Regions from separate parts of the Pseudoalteromonas sp. NZS71 genome, predicted to be linked through region 1. Evidence: predicted binding sites of a transcription regulator. Region 1 holds the regulator's gene; the other holds the start of a gene.

Region 1 (8,702 bases):
CACTTAGACGTATGTTCTGCGTGTCACCCGTTTTACACTGGTAAGCAAAAAGTTTTAGACACTGGCGGACGTGTTGATCGCTTCAACAAGCGCTTCGGTGCACTTGCCAGCAAGAAGTAATTATTGCTGTTTAGTTAAAAAAAGCACCTTAGGGTGCTTTTTTTGTGCCTAAAATTTGTTATTTATTATCTTAAGCCAACCTACATAAATCTTTGAGCAATTTAACGAATTAAATTGCACTATAACGTCGTTAAAATTTTTTTATTTAGAACAACTAGATACAAAAATTTTTGCCTAGTTCTAGCGTAATTTTCTTAACGTTAAATAGACCCCATATATAAGCAGATTGGTATTATTTCGTTGATTTTAACTATCCCCTCCTTTTGCATAACTATTTCCTATTCTTATTCTGAGTATGCATAATCCTTTACAGACAAATCGATAGATATTCTCTATATTTTAAATAGTACAATTTTTAACTAGGTTGATAAAAGTAGCTAACGTGGGCTTATCTGTTTTTAAAGTAGGGTAGTAGGCTGTTATTCTAAGTTTATGCTGATACTTTAAGTATACATTTTATAAGATTTTGATAGGCATAAAAGCACCTTAAAACTTACTTTTTAGGTGAATTTTTATTTATTAAATGTTGATATAATCCTGCAAAGTTACTGAAAAACCTCTTAAAATTAAAGGATATAGCATATAACAGGATAGACCTGATATTGCTTGGAATTTAAAAATAATAAGGGTATCGTACCCAAGACTCCATCTCTCACTTTAACTTAAATTGCAGGATACCATCGCGTTATGTCTGACTTTCGTGAACAAGCACTACATTACCACTCACATCCCGTACCAGGTAAAATTAGCATTGAGCTTACAAAACCAGCTGAAACGGCTCATGATCTTGCACTTGCGTATAGCCCAGGTGTTGCCGAACCTGTACGTGAAATAGCTGCAGATCCTGCAAATGCTTATAAATATACTGGTAAAGGTAACATGGTTGCGGTTATTACTAATGGTACTGCAATTCTAGGCCTTGGTAATTTAGGTCCTTTAGCGTCTAAGCCTGTAATGGAAGGTAAAGCGCTATTGTTTAAACGTTTTGCAGGGCTTGATTCTATCGATATTGAAGTTAAGCACAAAACAACAGAAGACTTTATTAATACGGTTGCCAACATTGCCGACACATTCGGTGGTATTAACCTTGAAGATATTAAAGCACCAGAGTGTTTTGAAATAGAAAAAGCATTAATAGAGCGTTGTAGTATTCCTGTTTTTCATGATGATCAACACGGTACTGCCATTGTTACGGCTGCTGGTATGTTAAATGCGCTAGAAGTACAAGGTAAGTCAATTGAAGATGCAATTATTGTATGTTTAGGTGCAGGCGCTGCCGCTGTTGCGTGTATGGAGCTGTTAATTAAGTGTGGTGCACTGCGTGAACACATTTATATGCTTGACCGCAAAGGTGTTATTCATACCCGCCGCGATGACTTAAATGAATACAAACAGCTTTTTGCTAACAATACCGATAAGCGTACATTGCAAGATGTAATTGCAGATGCTGATGTGTTTGTGGGTGTTTCTGGCCCTAACTTATTAGCGGCTGAAGATTTAAAGCTAATGGCTGCAAAACCAGTTGTGTTTGCATGTTCAAATCCAGATCCTGAGATTGATCCTGCACTTGCGCACGGCGCACGCAACGATTTAATCATGGCAACAGGGCGCTCTGATTACCCTAACCAAGTTAATAATGTTTTATGTTTCCCGTTTATTTTCCGTGGTGCGCTTGATGTACGTGCAAGTGCTATTAACGATGAAATGAAAATTGCTGCAGTAGATGCTATTCGAAGTATTGCCAAAGAGCCAGTACCTGCAGAAGTTTTAAAAGCCGCTGGAGTAGATAAACTAGAATTTGGTGCGCAGTATATTATTCCAAAACCAATGGATCCACGTTTACTGCCGCGTATAGCAAGAGCTGTTGCACTTGCTGCTATTGAGTCAGGTGTTGCACAAATTGAGCTACCTGAAAACTATATGCAGTAAATCTATACAGTAGAGCTATGCAATAAAATTTAGACATAAAAAAACCTCAGTAATTACTGAGGTTTTTTTGTCTTTGTAATATTTATTCTTCGTTTAAAACGGGTACTTCTAGACCCATTTCTTGCATTATTTTTTTAACTTCTTCTGGCACTTTTTCGGCGTTATCTTTACGTAAGTCATCGTCATTTGGTAAAGGTTGGCCAGTAAAAGCATGCAAAAATGCCTCACATAGCAATTCACTATTTGTAGCATGGCGAAGGTTATTGATTTGACGACGTGTACGTTCGTCAGTTAATACCTTTAATACATTTAGCGGGATCGAAACGGTGATCTTTTTAACTTGCTCTGATTTTTTACCGTGTTCTGCGTATGGGTGAATATACTCACCATTCCATTTAGCCATAAGATGTATCGTTGCCTCAGATTATTAATTTCTCACACGGTATAAAAAGCGTGTAAATATGCGTGAAATTCTATCGATTTAAAAAAGATAGTCAAATAATAGATACAGATCTATCTTAATAAGCCTATTGTAGGTGTAAAGATAAGCACACTTTTGTGAGCTAAAATGTGTTATTCGCAGAGGCCTCTTCTACTTTTAGCCATCTAGAGCTTTAAAATACTTTGACTTATCAAAACGGATAACTTACTCTTTTAGACGTCTAAACATCCAAATTAATCAGGTGACGAATATGAGCGAAAAAAACAAAGCGACCATTGCTGTACGTAACGGCGTTGATGCTGATAAACATCATGGTGCGGTGGTACCGCCAATTTATTTATCGACTACTTATTCGTTTGCCGACTTTGATACTAAGCGTGAGTATGATTATGGTCGTAGCGGTAATCCTAATCGTGATATTTTAGCTGAGACGCTTGCTAAGCTTGAAGGTGGCGCTCGTGGCATAATTACAGCTACAGGCATGGCTGCCGTGCATTTAGCTACTCAGCTACTTAATAGTGACGATACGTTAGTAATTCCACATGATTGTTATGGTGGCAGCTATCGTTTATTTACATCTTTACAAAAACGCGGACTACTAAAGCTCGAAATATTAGATTTAACAAAAGAAGAAAGCCTTCAACAAATTTTAGTAATTAAACCTAAGCTTATTTGGATAGAAACCCCAAGTAACCCAGTACTTCGTTTAACAGATATTAAAGCGGTTACCGATGTTGCAAAGCAATGCGGTGCATTGGTGGCTGCAGATAACACGTTTTTGTCGCCTGCTTTACAAAACCCTATTAAGTTTGGTGTAGATATTGTGGTGCATTCAACCACTAAATACATTAACGGACACTCAGATGTAGTAGGCGGCGCTGTTATTGCCGCAACACAAGAGTTAGGCGATGAGCTTGCTTGGTGGGCTAATAACATTGGAATTACGGGTGCGCCTTTTGATAGCTATTTAACGCTTCGTGGTTTACGTACTTTAAATGTGCGCCTAAGGCAGCATCAAGAAAATGCACTGGCAATAGCTAAGTATCTTGAAAGCTCTGAATATGTAAGCCAAGTTTACTACCCAGGTCTTGAGTCACATCCTCAACATGAACTGGCTAAAGCACAGCAACTTGGTTTTGGTGGCATGGTTAGTTTTGATATTAAAGGCGATATAAATGACGCTGCGGCATTTTTAACTAGTCTTAAAACGTTTAGTTTAGCTGAGTCACTAGGTGGCGTAGAGAGCTTAATTTGTCACCCTGCAACTATGACGCACGCAGGTATGGAGGCAACAGCACGTTTAGAAGCGGGTGTGGGCGATACGCTTATTCGTATTTCGGTAGGTATTGAAGATATACACGATTTAGTCGCTGATTTTGAGCGAGTGTTTGAACTTGTAAAACCAGGGCAAAATAAAAATGTTGGCCGTGTAGGCAAAGGTGCAGGCACTTCTGGTGGGAACGTTAAATTAAGTGCAGCCCGTCCGGCGCTTTGGTGATTAATATGGTCAATTGTGTACATAAATTTGGTGGTTCAAGTTTAAGCTCAAGTGAGCGATACCAAAGCGTAGCAAAAATAATAATTACACATACTCAACCGGGTGATTGTGTGGTGGTATCGGCTGCGGGTAAGACAACCGATACGCTAGTATTACTTTGGCAAAGCTATCAAAAACAAGATACTCAAGCAGTAGCTGATATTTTACTGCAGTTAAATAACCATCAAAGTGATTTAATAAAGCAGCTATTAGAAGCCGATTTCAAACGAAGTGCACTTAAAACACTAAGTATCGAACTTAGCTATATTGCAGAACTTGCTCAAGCTGAGCAGCTAAAAGAGGCTGCATTACTTGCACATGGCGAACTGTGGTCAGCACGTTTACTCGCTACTTATTTACAGCAGCTAAATATTGAGGCATGCGCTCAAGATGCACGTACTCTTTTTACCTTAAATGATGGCGAATTAATGCATGCGCAAAATGCGCAGCAATGTGGGCAGTTAATTTTGCCTAATAAAATAAATGTTGTTACTGGGTTTATTGCCGCAGATATCAAAGGCGAGACTGTAACACTTGGCCGAAATGGCAGTGACTACAGTGCAACACTACTTGCAAATTATTGCAATGCTAAGCAAGTATGTATTTGGACTGATACACAGGGGGTGTATAGCACTGATCCTCGCAAGGTACAAAAAGCGATTAAATACGGCAAAATTTGCCGTGGGCAGGCTAATTTATTAGCTCGTTTGGGTAACCCTGTATTACATGCAAAAACACTATCGCCTCTTAAAAACACAGATATTAAGCTAGCTGTTCGCAGTAGTTTTGACGTACAAGCAAGTCCAACAGATATAGTAAAAGAAGGTTCAGCGAAGAAAAAGCGCTTTATAACTACGTTGCAAAATGTTGACCTATTAATGGTTGAAGGATTAAGTGAAGGTGAGGTTGCAAGTGTTAGTCAGCTTATTCAGCATAGCCTTCATCACTTTAACCATAATGGTGAAGTGTATTTAGTAGTACCTGCAGCACAAACTTATCTGGTTATTAATTATTTTGCGGGTAGGGCAAATATTAGCGAGTCAAATTTAAACGGTTGTGCAATTGTAGCGCCTGAGCAAGACGTTAATACATTAAGCTTACAAGCATTAGATTTATTAAAACTCCACAGCATAAAACCTCGTTTTGTCCATCAAGATACTGGCTATGCTTTATTGCTTACCGATCAATTTATAGATAGTGATATACAAAGTGACTTACACGATAAGCTAATTAATAAAGGCCAAGAAATCGCAATTATAGTTGCGGGGCTTGGTAACGTTGGCGACGTTTTCATTAAACAGTTATCGGCACAATTTGAGCGTTTATCGGATGACTTTAGTATTAAATTAGTCGGTCTAATTCGCTCTAAAAAAATGCTGTTTAATGCAAGTGGTATTAATACACAGCAATGGAAAACTCAATGGCAGCATGAGGCAAATAGCTATCAATCTGCAGATTTACTGAATGCTATAAATGAGCTCGATTACGAGCATAAAATTGTAATTGATATTACCGCAAGTGAACAATTTAGCTTGTTATATCCAGACTTTGTAGATAGAAACTGTCATTTAATTAGTGCTAATAAATACGCTGGAACAGCACCGACTACTTGGTATAAAGCACTTCGTAGTAATATTACAGAACGTAATTTACATTGGCGATATAACACCAGTGTAGGCGCTGGCTTACCTATTAACTTTGCTTTGGCTGATTTGCAAAATAGTGGCGATAAAATAACACGTATAGAAGGTGTTTTCTCAGGCACGCTTTCGTGGCTATGCAGTAAATATGATGGAACAAGGCCATTTTCTGAGTTGCTACTGGAAGCTCAGAAAATGGGATTCACAGAGCCAGACCCTCGCGAAGATTTATCTGGGCGAGATATGCAGCGTAAGCTACTTATTTTAGCCCGAGAGCTAGGTGTTGAGCTTGAACTTGACGATATTAGCTTATCAGCATTGATGCCAGATGAGCTTGCGCTGGGAAGTTGGGATGACTTTTTAAATAAAAAAGCACAGCTAGACGCGTTCATCGAAGAGCATGCAGTGACAGCAAAGTCTAAAAATTCAGTACTTAGATATACGGGCTTGTTAGAAATCACACAAGGTGAAGTAATTGCTAAAGTGGGAATAGCGTATGTGCCTAATGGCGATGCGTTAGCAAACCTTACACCTGGCGATAATATTTTTGTAATTAATAGCAAATGGTATAGCGATAATGCATTAGTGATTCAGGGGCCAGGAGCGGGTAGGGAAGTGACCGCTGCGGGTGTGCACTCTGATTTATATTGGCTTGTTCAAAACTTAAAATAAAACTTTGGTTTAAACAAAAACGGCAGCTTAAATAAGCTGCCGTTTTTGTATTACATACATATTATTAAAATAGCTCTTCTTCTGTTTTAGTGTCTTCTTCAAATATATCGTTAGGCTGAGATAGCACATACTTTGTAGGTGCAGTACCTTTTTCAAAATATTCAAATCGACTCGTGTAGTCATTTTTATGGCTTAATAAACCAGTAGCTAAATCAATACGAATAGAAACAAGTCCCTCAGGCGGCTCAATTGGGGCTTCAGGCTTGCCTTCAAGTGCCGCTTTCATAAATTCAACCCAAGCTGGCTGCGCGGTTTTAGCGCCAGATTCCGCACCTGATATTTGGCTGCTATCTAGGTTGTTATTATACGTAGAGCGACCAAGAGCGTTGCCCGGGTTATCAAAACCAACCCAAACTGAGGTCATCACATTACTATTAAAACCGCTAAACCAGGTATCTACTGAGTCATTAGTTGTGCCTGTTTTACCTGAAATGTCGCGACGATCTAGCGCTTGTGCTCGCCAACCGGTTCCACTCCAACCTGTTTTATGAGCCCAGCTACCACCCCCCCAAATTGCACTATTCATAGCATCAGCAATTAAAAATGCATTTTGCTTAGAAATAATTCTCGGCGCACATTTTTTCGTTTGCTCCATTTCATCATCACTATTATGCATTGAGAGTGCATTGTGTGTTGGCAAAGGCTCTTCGTCACAGGCAAGAGCAGGGTTTGCTTTAAACAATACATTGCCGTAAGCGTCTTGAATTTCTGAGATAAAGTAAGGTTCAATTAAATGACCGCCATTGGCAAATGTGCTCATGCCTCTTGCAAGTTCAAGCGGGGTAATAGAAGCACTACCAAGTGCTAATGATTCACTACGGTTAATGTCAGCGTCTTTAAAACCAAATTTTAGTAAGTGATCAGCTGTACGTTGCAATCCAACACCACGTAGTAAGCGCACCGAAATAACGTTTTTAGACTGTGCTAAAGCACGGCGAATTCGAATAGGACCGTTGTAAACAGCAGGGCTGTTTTTAGGACGCCATGCTACGCCTTGGCTCTTATCCCATTGGTTTATAGGTGCATCATTTAATATAGACGCAAGCGTGTAACCTTTTTCAAGTGCTGCTGAATATATAAAAGGTTTTATATTAGAACCTACTTGACGCTTAGCTTGTATCGCTCGATTGTATTGACTTTGCTCAAAGCTGTAACCCCCTACAATAGCTTTTATTCTACCGTCTTGTGGATCGAGGGATACAATAGCGCTTGATGCTTCTGGTATTTGGCTTAATAAGTAGCTGTTATCTTCGTTTTGACGTACCCATATTTGCATACCTGGCGTTAAAATATCAGTAGCTGCTTTTGGAGCAAAGCTTTGGCGGTAGCGAGTAATATACTTACGCGCCCATTTTAAACTATCCCAACTGAGAGTTGTTTGCTCACCGTTTTTAAGTAGTACTGTAGCTGTTTTATTATTAACACTGAGTACTGCTGCAACTTTTAAAGTGCCTAACTCATTTACGCTCTGTAATTTATTGAGTATTTGTTGCTCAGTTAAAGCTGGTTGTGTTTCAGGATTCCATAAAACATCAGTTGGACCTCTAAAACCATGACGCATATCGTAACTGTGTAAGTTATTTACAAGTGCGTTTTGCGCTGCTTTTTGAACCTTTGACTCTACTGAGGTAAAAATTTTAAAACCAGAGTTGTAGGCTTTATCTACCCCATAGCGCGAAACCATTTCAGCGCGCACCATTTCAGAGATATACGGTGCGTATAAGTTTATTTCTGCACCGTGAAAATAAGCGGTGATAGGTTGGCTAGTTGCTTCGTTATATTCTTCTTGAGTAATATAATTTTCAGTTAATAAACGGCCTAAAACTACATTTCGGCGTGCTTTTGCACGCGTTGGGTTACGAATTGGGTTTAAAGCAGAAGGTGCTTTAGGTAAACCTGCAATCATCGCCATTTGTGCAAGTGTTAAATCTTTTAGCTCTTTACCGTAATAAACTTGCGCTGCTGCACCAATACCGAAAGCACGATTACCTAATTCTATTTTATTAAGGTAAAGCTCTAAAATTTCGTCTTTTGTTAACACTCCTTCAATATGAAGCGCTATAAATATTTCTTTAACTTTACGGATATACGCTTTTTCGCGTGTTAAAAAGAAATTACGAGCAAGCTGCATAGTAATAGTACTTGCACCTTGTTTTTTCTCGCCAGTAGATATAAGAACAACAGCCGAACGTACTATACCAATAGGGTCTATGCCTATATGATCGTAAAATCGATTATCTTCTGTCGCTAAAAATGCATTAATGAGTGTTTGAGGAATTTCATCAATAGTCACTGGAATACG
Region 2 (8,702 bases), on a different contig from region 1:
GGTGGCTCTAACTTTGAGACCAACCCTATACTCCCTCCTCAAACTCCTCTGTTTTGTCGCCACGTAGCTGAAACTAACAATACATTATATGTTAATGATGCAAGTAATAATGATGCATGGAACACCCTACCAGAAGTAGTTGAAGACGGTGTTGAATCCTACCTAGGTTTACCCATTCATTGGCCTGAAGGCGAAGTGTTTGGCACGTTATGTTTAAAAGACACTAAAATAACAAGCTATACCGATGAATACTTTGAACTCATAGAACAGCTACGCGATTTGATTGAAGACGACTTAGCGCTTGTTTATAGCTATGAGCAAATGCGTGAAATAGCCATGTTAGACTCATTAACGAATATTTATAATCGCCGAGCACTTAACTTACTAGCTCAGCAAAAGCTTAACTTAGCACTGCGTTTAGGCTTTGACGTGTGTTGTTTGTTTATCGATATAAACGACTTTAAAAAATTAAACGACACCTGCGGACATGAAGTGGGCGACAAAGCCTTAATTATATTGGCAGATACGCTAAAAACGCATTTAAGAGATGCTGATATAGTAGGGCGCTTAGGTGGCGATGAGTTTGTTGCAATAATGCAAGTAAGCGATAAAAGCAAGATTAACTACATCATGGATAAAATTTCGACTGAGTATTCAAAAGCCTTACTCAAAGAAGACGTTTGCGATTTATCGCTTAGTATTGGTTATAGTTTTACTAATAAGCAAAAGCAGCCCTTTGAAGCGCTATTAAATGATGCAGACCACGCAATGTATAAAAATAAACAAGCGTATAAGCTCGCTAAAAAGGCACAATAATAAAAGGAGGTTCGTCATGACTCATGCCACACAAACTTGGCTGGTTTTTTCTGCGATAGGTTTTATTTTTTCCTTAGCAATAATAAGCTTATTTGAAACGTTCCCTAGCATTAGATTTATATCTAATGAGGGAATAATTTTTGGTGTTATGTGCTCCTCTATGGGGTTTGCCTTAAAAAGGCTTGAGAGTAATAACCAAAAACACCTTCAATAAATAGCTTAAGCTGCAAATCTTTACTTGTATTTATTAATTAATTTTTCAAAGAACGGACATAAAAAAGCAAGCCATGAGGCTTGCCAAGAAGGGTGTTAATTAGCTCTAACCTAGCTTTTAAGCTATTAGCTTTTCCGCAAGGTTCAATTCCATAATGGCTTTTAATAAACGGTATAAATTAATTGACGCGTCAATTTCTTCTTTACGGTTTGTTAAGCTTTCAATATTTAAGCCCAGCGGTACATCTAAATGCGCACAGCTTTTAAGTATTAAGTCGAGGTTTTCGCGGCAAATACGGACTGATTCGCTTAATGTATTGTCTGCATCAAGCATGCGCCATTTAGTTGCCTCTGGCACTGAGATACCCAACCATTGCATAAACTCTAAGGTTTTTTCGCCGCCGCACGGGGTAAACGTTAATATAATACGTTGAGGTGTAATCCCTTGTGCTTTACATGTACGTGCGTAGCTAGTAATTAACTCTATAGTCGCTTGTGCATCGTAAACAGCTTGCGATATAAAAAACTGACAACCTTGTGCTGTTTTTTCTATTAATCGTTCGTGCTCATTTCGTTTACTTGAATGGCGCTCGGCAATCGTAACGCCACCTAAAAAGAAATCATCTGATTGCTCAGCCATCGCTTTATAAGCATCTGGCAGGCTTAGCTTTATATCGCCTATCGATGATGGGCTACCTACTAAAACTACATTTTGTAAATCGTAGTCGTTTTTAGTTTCACTTAGCCAATCTTTAAATTCGCCTACGCCACGCTGCGCCACACTTTTATAAGTAATCACATCTTGTGCAGATAAATTACGAAGTAAATGGCTGTATTCACGCGGATCAACGGTTTGTTTAAACGCAAATGGACGGTCTTGATTAGTGCGGCTGCTTTCGTCTTGAATGTCATAAATTATCACGCCGTCGTATTCAATTTCGTGTAAGCGACCTAATAGCTTTTCTGCAATGGTTTTTAATTGCGCTTTATCGGTGCCAATTTTAGGCGGGGTAGTACCAATAAGATAAACACCTTGGTTGGTGTCCACTATCTTCTCTTTTAGTGATAAAGCCATAATCCTCATTCCAGCTAAGTTTGTTTTGATGGATTTAATATAGCAGCCATTTAGACGTCTAGATAGATTTATTTAATGAAAGTTTTTCAATTAACATGATGTTTATTCATAGTGCTTGTTCCCATAATTTATAATTGACACAGTTGTTTACATAATAAATTCCCTTGGGGCTCTTATATTTATTGGCTTTGGGGCATAATTAAAGAGTTAAATCTGACAACAAATTTGCTCAATTTAAAAAGGGACAACAATGAAATTTAAATTATTAGCAACCAGCTTAGCGGTATCGCTGGCGTTAACAGGTTGCGCCATGCAACAAAACCAAAGCACGCAAACAACTGCACAACAAGAACAAGTAAATAAAGCTGATGACCGTGTTTTCTCGCAAGATTATTTAATTGAAGAGCTAGAAAACGGCTTACGTGTCATGGTTGTTAAAACCGACTACCCTGATGTAGTGTCGCTGCAAATTCCGGTATCGGTTGGGTCGCGTAACGAAGTTGAAGAGGGCAAAACAGGCTTTGCTCACTTTTTTGAACACATGATGTTTAAAGGCTCACAAAAATACCCTGAAGATGTGTACTCAGACATATTAAAAAATTCAGGTGTTGATAACCGCGCTTATACAACAAACGATTTTACAAACTACCATTTAAACTTTTCAAAACAGCATCTTGATAAAGTGCTTGAGCTTGAAGCTGATATTTTTCAAAACTTAACCTACACCGAAGAGCAATTTAGAACAGAAGCACAAACGGTAAAAGGTGAGTACTTAAAAAACAACGCGAGCCCAATTCGTAAATTATTAAGCGCTGTACGCGAAGAAGCGTTTGATAAGCACACGTATAAACACACCACTATGGGCTTTTTTAAAGACATAGAAGCCATGCCAGATCAAATGGCGTACGGGAAAGAGTTTTTTGCTAAATTTTATAAACCTGAGTATGTGTCACTTGTTATTGTGGGCGATGTAGATCCACAAGCAACAATGGCAATGGTTAAAAAGCATTGGGGTAGCTGGAAAAAGGGTAACTATGTTGCTGACATTAAAGCAGAGCCTGTTCAACAAGCACCAAAATATTTGCACCAGCAAGATGAAGCGCTACCAGGGCATTGGTTACTTGTATCGTACAAAGGCGCTGCGTGGGAGCCTGCTAAAAAAGACAGAGCGGCACTTGATTTAATCTCACAGCTTTATTTTTCAAATAATTCAGATTTATATCAAGAGCTAGTGGTCGACAAAAAAATTGCCAGCCAAATGTTTACCTATAACCCAGAGACCAAAGATCCGGGTTTATTACACGTATTTGTTAAAGTAGAAAACGCAGATGATTTAGCCACTGCGCGCGATGCCATTAACCGAACTTATGCAAAAGCACGCACTGAGCTTGTTGATGAGCAAAAGTTGAGTGATTTAAAATCGAACCTTAAATACAGCTTTATTAATGGCTTGGATTCATCGCAAGCGATTGCATCAACTCTTGCCAGCTACATGCATTTTGAGCGCGATCCTGAGGTTATAAACCAGCTGTATAAATCGGCAGATAACATCACCAGCGCAGATATTAAAGCCGTTGCTAACAAATACTTTACTGATAACGCACGTACCACATTAACGATGTCGGCACTTGATAAAGCCCCAGGTTTCGAGCAAGAGGTTGATTTAAATGCGCTTACTGCAAAGCTTGAACAAGCACCTGCGGCACCTGTATTTAAAGTACTTGATAAAACCAATAGCTCGCCATTAATTGATGTTAACTTTTTATTCAATACCGGTGCGGCTGCCGACCCACAAGGTAAAAAAGGTGTTGCTGCGCTCACTGCGGCTATACTTGCACAAGGTGGCTCAGAGGCGACAAGCTATAAAGATATTCAAAAAGCACTTTATCCGCTTGCGGGTAGCTTTGGCTATCAAATAGATAAAGAAATGCTGTCGTTTCAAGGGCGTATTCATAAAGATAATGCGGCGCAGTGGTATACACTTGTGAGCGATCAATTACTAAACCCAGGTTTTAGAGATGACGATTTTAAGCGCCTTAAAAAAGAAATGATCGACGGCATTAAGTCAGGCTTAAAAGCATCTAACGATGAAGAGCTAGGCAAAGAAGTGCTATACAGTGCGCTTTACAAAAATCACCCTTATGAAAGTTACAACTACGGTGATATTTCGGATTTAGAAGCGTTGACGCTAGATGATGTTAAAGCGTTTTATAACAGCGAGCTTACGCAATCTAAACTCACGGTTGGCTTAATTGGGGCTGTGCCTGCAAAGCTTAAAGCTAAAATGATGAGCGATTTTGCAACGCTACCAAAAGGTGAGCAAAGCCGTTTAAGTATTCCTGATGCACCAGCGCTTAAAGGTCATCATGCAACTATTGTAGAAAAATCGGCGCAATCGACAGCGGTATCGTTTGGTTTTCCTATTGATACAATAAGAAGTAGCGAAGACTGGACAGCCCTTTGGCTTGTGCGTTCGTACTTTGGTGAGCACCGTAGTTCTAACAGCTTTTTATATGAGCGCATTCGTGAAACTCGCGGTATGAACTATGGCGATTACGGATACATTGAATACTTTCCACGTGGTATGTTTCAAACCAAGCCTGATGCAAATCTAGGGCGCTCTGAGCAAATATTTCAAGTGTGGTTACGCCCACTTCGCTCTAATAACGATGCGCACTTTGCAACACGTACCGCCTTGTTTGAGCTAGATAAGCTAATTAAAAATGGTATGAGCGAAGATGACTTTGAAGCAACGCGTAACTTTTTAATTAACTTTGTGCCGCAAATGGTGGCAAGTCAAAACCGCCAATTAGGTTACGCACTTGATAGCGAATTTTACAACATAGATAGCTTTGTAAGTTACGTAACTAACAAACTTAAAACGCTAACGCTTGCTGATGTAAATCGCGTTATTAAAGAAAACTTACAAACAGACAATGTTCACTATGTGTTTATAACCGCAGACGGCGCTGATATGCAAAAACGTTTAGCATCGCAGCAAACCTCACCAATGGTTTACAACACAAAAAAACCAGCGGAACTAGTTGCTGAGGATAAAGTAATTGCTGATTACAAATTAGCAATTCCTGCAAAAAATATTGAAGTAGTAAAAGTTGAAAAAGTATTTCAATAATTTAAGTGGTTTTTAATGGTTGGAAAGTGCCCTAACTTATGGGGCACTTTATATCTTTAATGACTCTGTAGTAGGGTCCTTTAATTAATGAAACGCGCATCATATATTTTGATGGCAATACCAATAATCATAATTATTAAACTAATGAGAAGTAATATATTTATTCCACGCTTTTCTTTATTTTTTAATTCAGAGTCATCACTCATTTTGAATTCCTCATTTCTATTTGTTTATGTAAAAAATCAATAAAACTAAATATAGCTTAGCTCGGTATAATGAACAAACTTAGCTTAAATCCTAATTAATTTAGCGTTTTTTTACGCCGTCAGCTGTACGTCAGTCCGTATTTTTTCATATGACAGGTGAGCTTTCGTATGTTGCTAGCTTTTGATTTTTATTAATTTACTATATTTTAAGTATGTATTGGTAATTTTAGCTACTGTCGTATAACTTAATCTAAAAAATGGGTACGTATTTGAAATATCATTTCTGGGTGCTAGGGCGTGTTGAACTCTGTGGATTGAAATTTGTTCAATCTAGGGTCGATTTAATCGCGGCGCGAGGTTTGTAACCTAGTGGGCTAAGTAAAAACCGAGCAACAAAGAGTTAATCGTCCCTAGTTATATCTAATAACCAGAACAAATAACTAAGGGATTAACACCTTAGGCTTTAAATCCGTTAGACTTGGGAAAAGGCTATTTTATATCAACTTAAGGCAGTGCAGTATTATGCGTCATGCAATTTGGCAACAGCTTCGCGACGAAGCTAACGATGTAGTAACACGTGAACCATTATTAGCAAGTCATGTTTATTCATGCATTTTGAATCATGATTGTTTAGGTTCGGCATTGAGCTTTATTGTTGCTAATAAGTTGGCTGATGCGGTGGTATCGGCATTCACTATCCGAGAGCTGTTTGACCAAGCATTTGTAAAATGTGACCGTATGCTATCTTTTGTTGCTGAGGATATTAAAGCGGTAAAAGACCGCGACCCTGCATCAGAAACCTATCTTACGGTTATATTAAATCTAAAAGGTTTTCATGCTATTCAGGCACACCGTTTGGCTAATTGCTTGTGGCAACAAAACCGCAAAGAGTTAGCGCGCTTTATTCAAAGCCGTAACTCTGAAGTGTTTGGGGTTGATATTCACCCAGCATGTAAAGTAGGTAAAGGCATTATGTTTGACCACGCAACCGGTATTGTTATTGGTGAAACAGCGGTAATTGAAGATAATGTATCAATTTTGCAATCTGTAACGCTTGGCGGTACAGGTAATGAGCAGGGCGATCGTCATCCTAAAATTAGAGCGGGTGTATTAATTGGCGCTGGCGCTAAAGTGCTTGGTAATATTGAAGTAGGTGAGGGCGCACGAATTGGTGCGGGCTCAGTTGTACTTAGCAATGTTCCACCACACACAACCGCTGTTGGCGTACCCGCTAAAATTATTGGTCGACCGGATTGTGAGTGTCCGGCGCAAAGTATGAACCAAAACTTTTTAGCAAATCCTGAGCCTGAAAACGAATCGCACACGAGTGCAATGCTATAAGTAATTAAAAAATAATAAAACTTAAAAGGAATTAACATGAACAAGAATAGTTTATTGGCTCTAGGGATTGGGTTTATTGCGGGTGTAGGTTTAACTTGGAGCTACTTTAACGCAGCTTCAAGTCATCCAGAATCTGTTAAGTCGCAGCCAAGTTATGAAAAACAGCAAAAGCTTCATACTGAACAACAAAGTAATGAAGTATTAAGTAATGCAGACTCTGCAGTACCTGAGCAAGATGCTAGTGTAGAGCCCGCTGAAGACACGCCTCCAACCTATTCAGAAACCCAAATGCTTGATGAACTACCTTTAGAAGAGCAAGTAACTCAGCTTAAGCAGCAACTCGCCGAACAGAAAGCGACAGTTAAAAGCATTTTAAAGCAAATGAGAGGTCCTTCAGATTTTGAGAAGATCTTACGTGATAAATTTGAAAAGCAAACGCGTGACGAAGAATGGGCTTATCGTACTGAAATGGCATTACAAGATTTTTTATTAACAGCTGATTTAGCGATTATACCCGATGTTGTTAGTGCAAAATGTAAAACGACGATATGTGAATTTGAACTAGCCGCACCCGCTGATAACGACACATTTGATAATTCTCAATGGCGAGAGCTAAACGACAAGTTGATGAAGCAAGAGTTTTGGCAACAATTTAAAAGCACTACCTCCACATCAAGCGATAGCGAGCTTAAATTGTTGCTAAGTACAGAGTTTTAAGTAATACCAACTTTATGTAATAGGTATAACCTGTGATTCTATAGAGCCATCAACGAGCTCTGTAATCAAAACATCGCCTGTTTTAATTTGCCCCACAGATTTAACCACTTTGCCTTGTTGTGTTTTAGTGATGCTATAGCCGCGCGCTAAAACATTAAGCGGACTTACTGAATCTAACCTGCTTGCTTGCAGTGCTAAGCTATTATTCGCTTGCTGTAACTGATGTTGTATAGCTTGGTTTAGCCTAGCTTGTAATTGCGAAAGTTGATGGCTTGCTGTAGCGAGTTTTTTATCGGGTGATTGGCGCATTAAACGCGGCGTTAAGTTATTGAGTGTGCGTTCTTGTTGGTATAAACGATTACGCATCGCCTGTTGCAGCGCAATGCTTAGCTCATCCAAACGTTGTGATTTTTGATTAAGCTGATTACGCGGATGACATAAATTAAGGCGGTGTTGTAACTGCGTTGCTAGTGCGCGCTTGTCGGCAATGCCGTGCTTAAACGCGTTAGATAAACGATTAACTAATTGCGTTACTTTGTTGTGTAACTCTTGCGTATTTGGGCTTACAAGCTCAGCTGCGGCTGATGGGGTCGCTGCACGAACATCAGCAACGTAATCGCTAATAGTGGTATCTATTTCGTGGCCTACCGCACTTACTATGGGTAATTCACTTTTGAAAATAGCGCGGGCGAGCTGTTCGTGATTAAAACACCATAAATCTTCAAGTGATCCGCCGCCTCGCCCTAAAATAAGTACGTCTACTTCATCACGTGTGTTGGCTAATTCAATTTGGTTAATTAAATGCACGTGCGCTTCTTTGCCTTGTACCATAGCAGGGTAAATGATGACTTCTAGCTGCGGTGCACGGCGTTTGAGTACCGTTAAAATATCTTTTATAGCAGCGCCGGTTGCTGAGGTAATAACACCAATGCGATTAATATTTTGGGGCAATGGCTGTTTGTGAGCAGAGCTAAATAATCCTTCGGCGGCTAAACGCATTTTAAGCGCATCAAATTCTTGTTTTAGCTGGCCTTCGCCTGCGGGTTCCATATGCTCAACAATAAGCTGGTAGTCACCGCGAGGTTCATAAAGCGATACACGCGCTTTTACTGTAACTTGTGCGCCATTTACAGGGCGGTAGCTTTGGTTGCGATTATTGCCTCGCCACATGGCGGCTTTAATTTGTGCTTTATCGTCTTTT

What was found. Region 1 encodes MetJ, which represses methionine synthesis genes. Its sites were predicted from a motif close to TAGACGTCTAGACGTCTA; they were not measured.
Positions count from the first base shown of each region.
Region 2: a site for MetJ is predicted at 2,148-2,165, ahead of I6E85_RS01285 (methylenetetrahydrofolate reductase). Genes of this name have one in related genera too.

Region 1 is NZ_JADYWS010000003.1:194,810-203,511, reverse strand. It holds gene rpmE (50S ribosomal protein L31) at 1-120, shown strand, start outside; gene I6E85_RS03115 (malic enzyme-like NAD(P)-binding protein) at 808-2,049, shown strand; gene metJ (met regulon transcriptional regulator MetJ) at 2,132-2,452, opposite strand; gene metB (cystathionine gamma-synthase) at 2,742-3,989, shown strand; gene metL (bifunctional aspartate kinase/homoserine dehydrogenase II) at 3,995-6,340, shown strand; gene I6E85_RS03095 (penicillin-binding protein 1A) at 6,405-8,702, opposite strand, start outside.
Region 2 is NZ_JADYWS010000002.1:39,669-48,370, forward strand. It holds gene I6E85_RS01275 (sensor domain-containing diguanylate cyclase) at 1-816, shown strand, start outside; gene I6E85_RS01280 (hypothetical protein) at 833-1,030, shown strand; gene I6E85_RS01285 (methylenetetrahydrofolate reductase) at 1,148-2,104, opposite strand; gene I6E85_RS01290 (pitrilysin family protein) at 2,355-5,237, shown strand; gene I6E85_RS21130 (hypothetical protein) at 5,318-5,443, opposite strand; gene cysE (serine O-acetyltransferase) at 5,966-6,784, shown strand; gene I6E85_RS01300 (hypothetical protein) at 6,821-7,501, shown strand; gene xseA (exodeoxyribonuclease VII large subunit) at 7,514-8,702, opposite strand, start outside.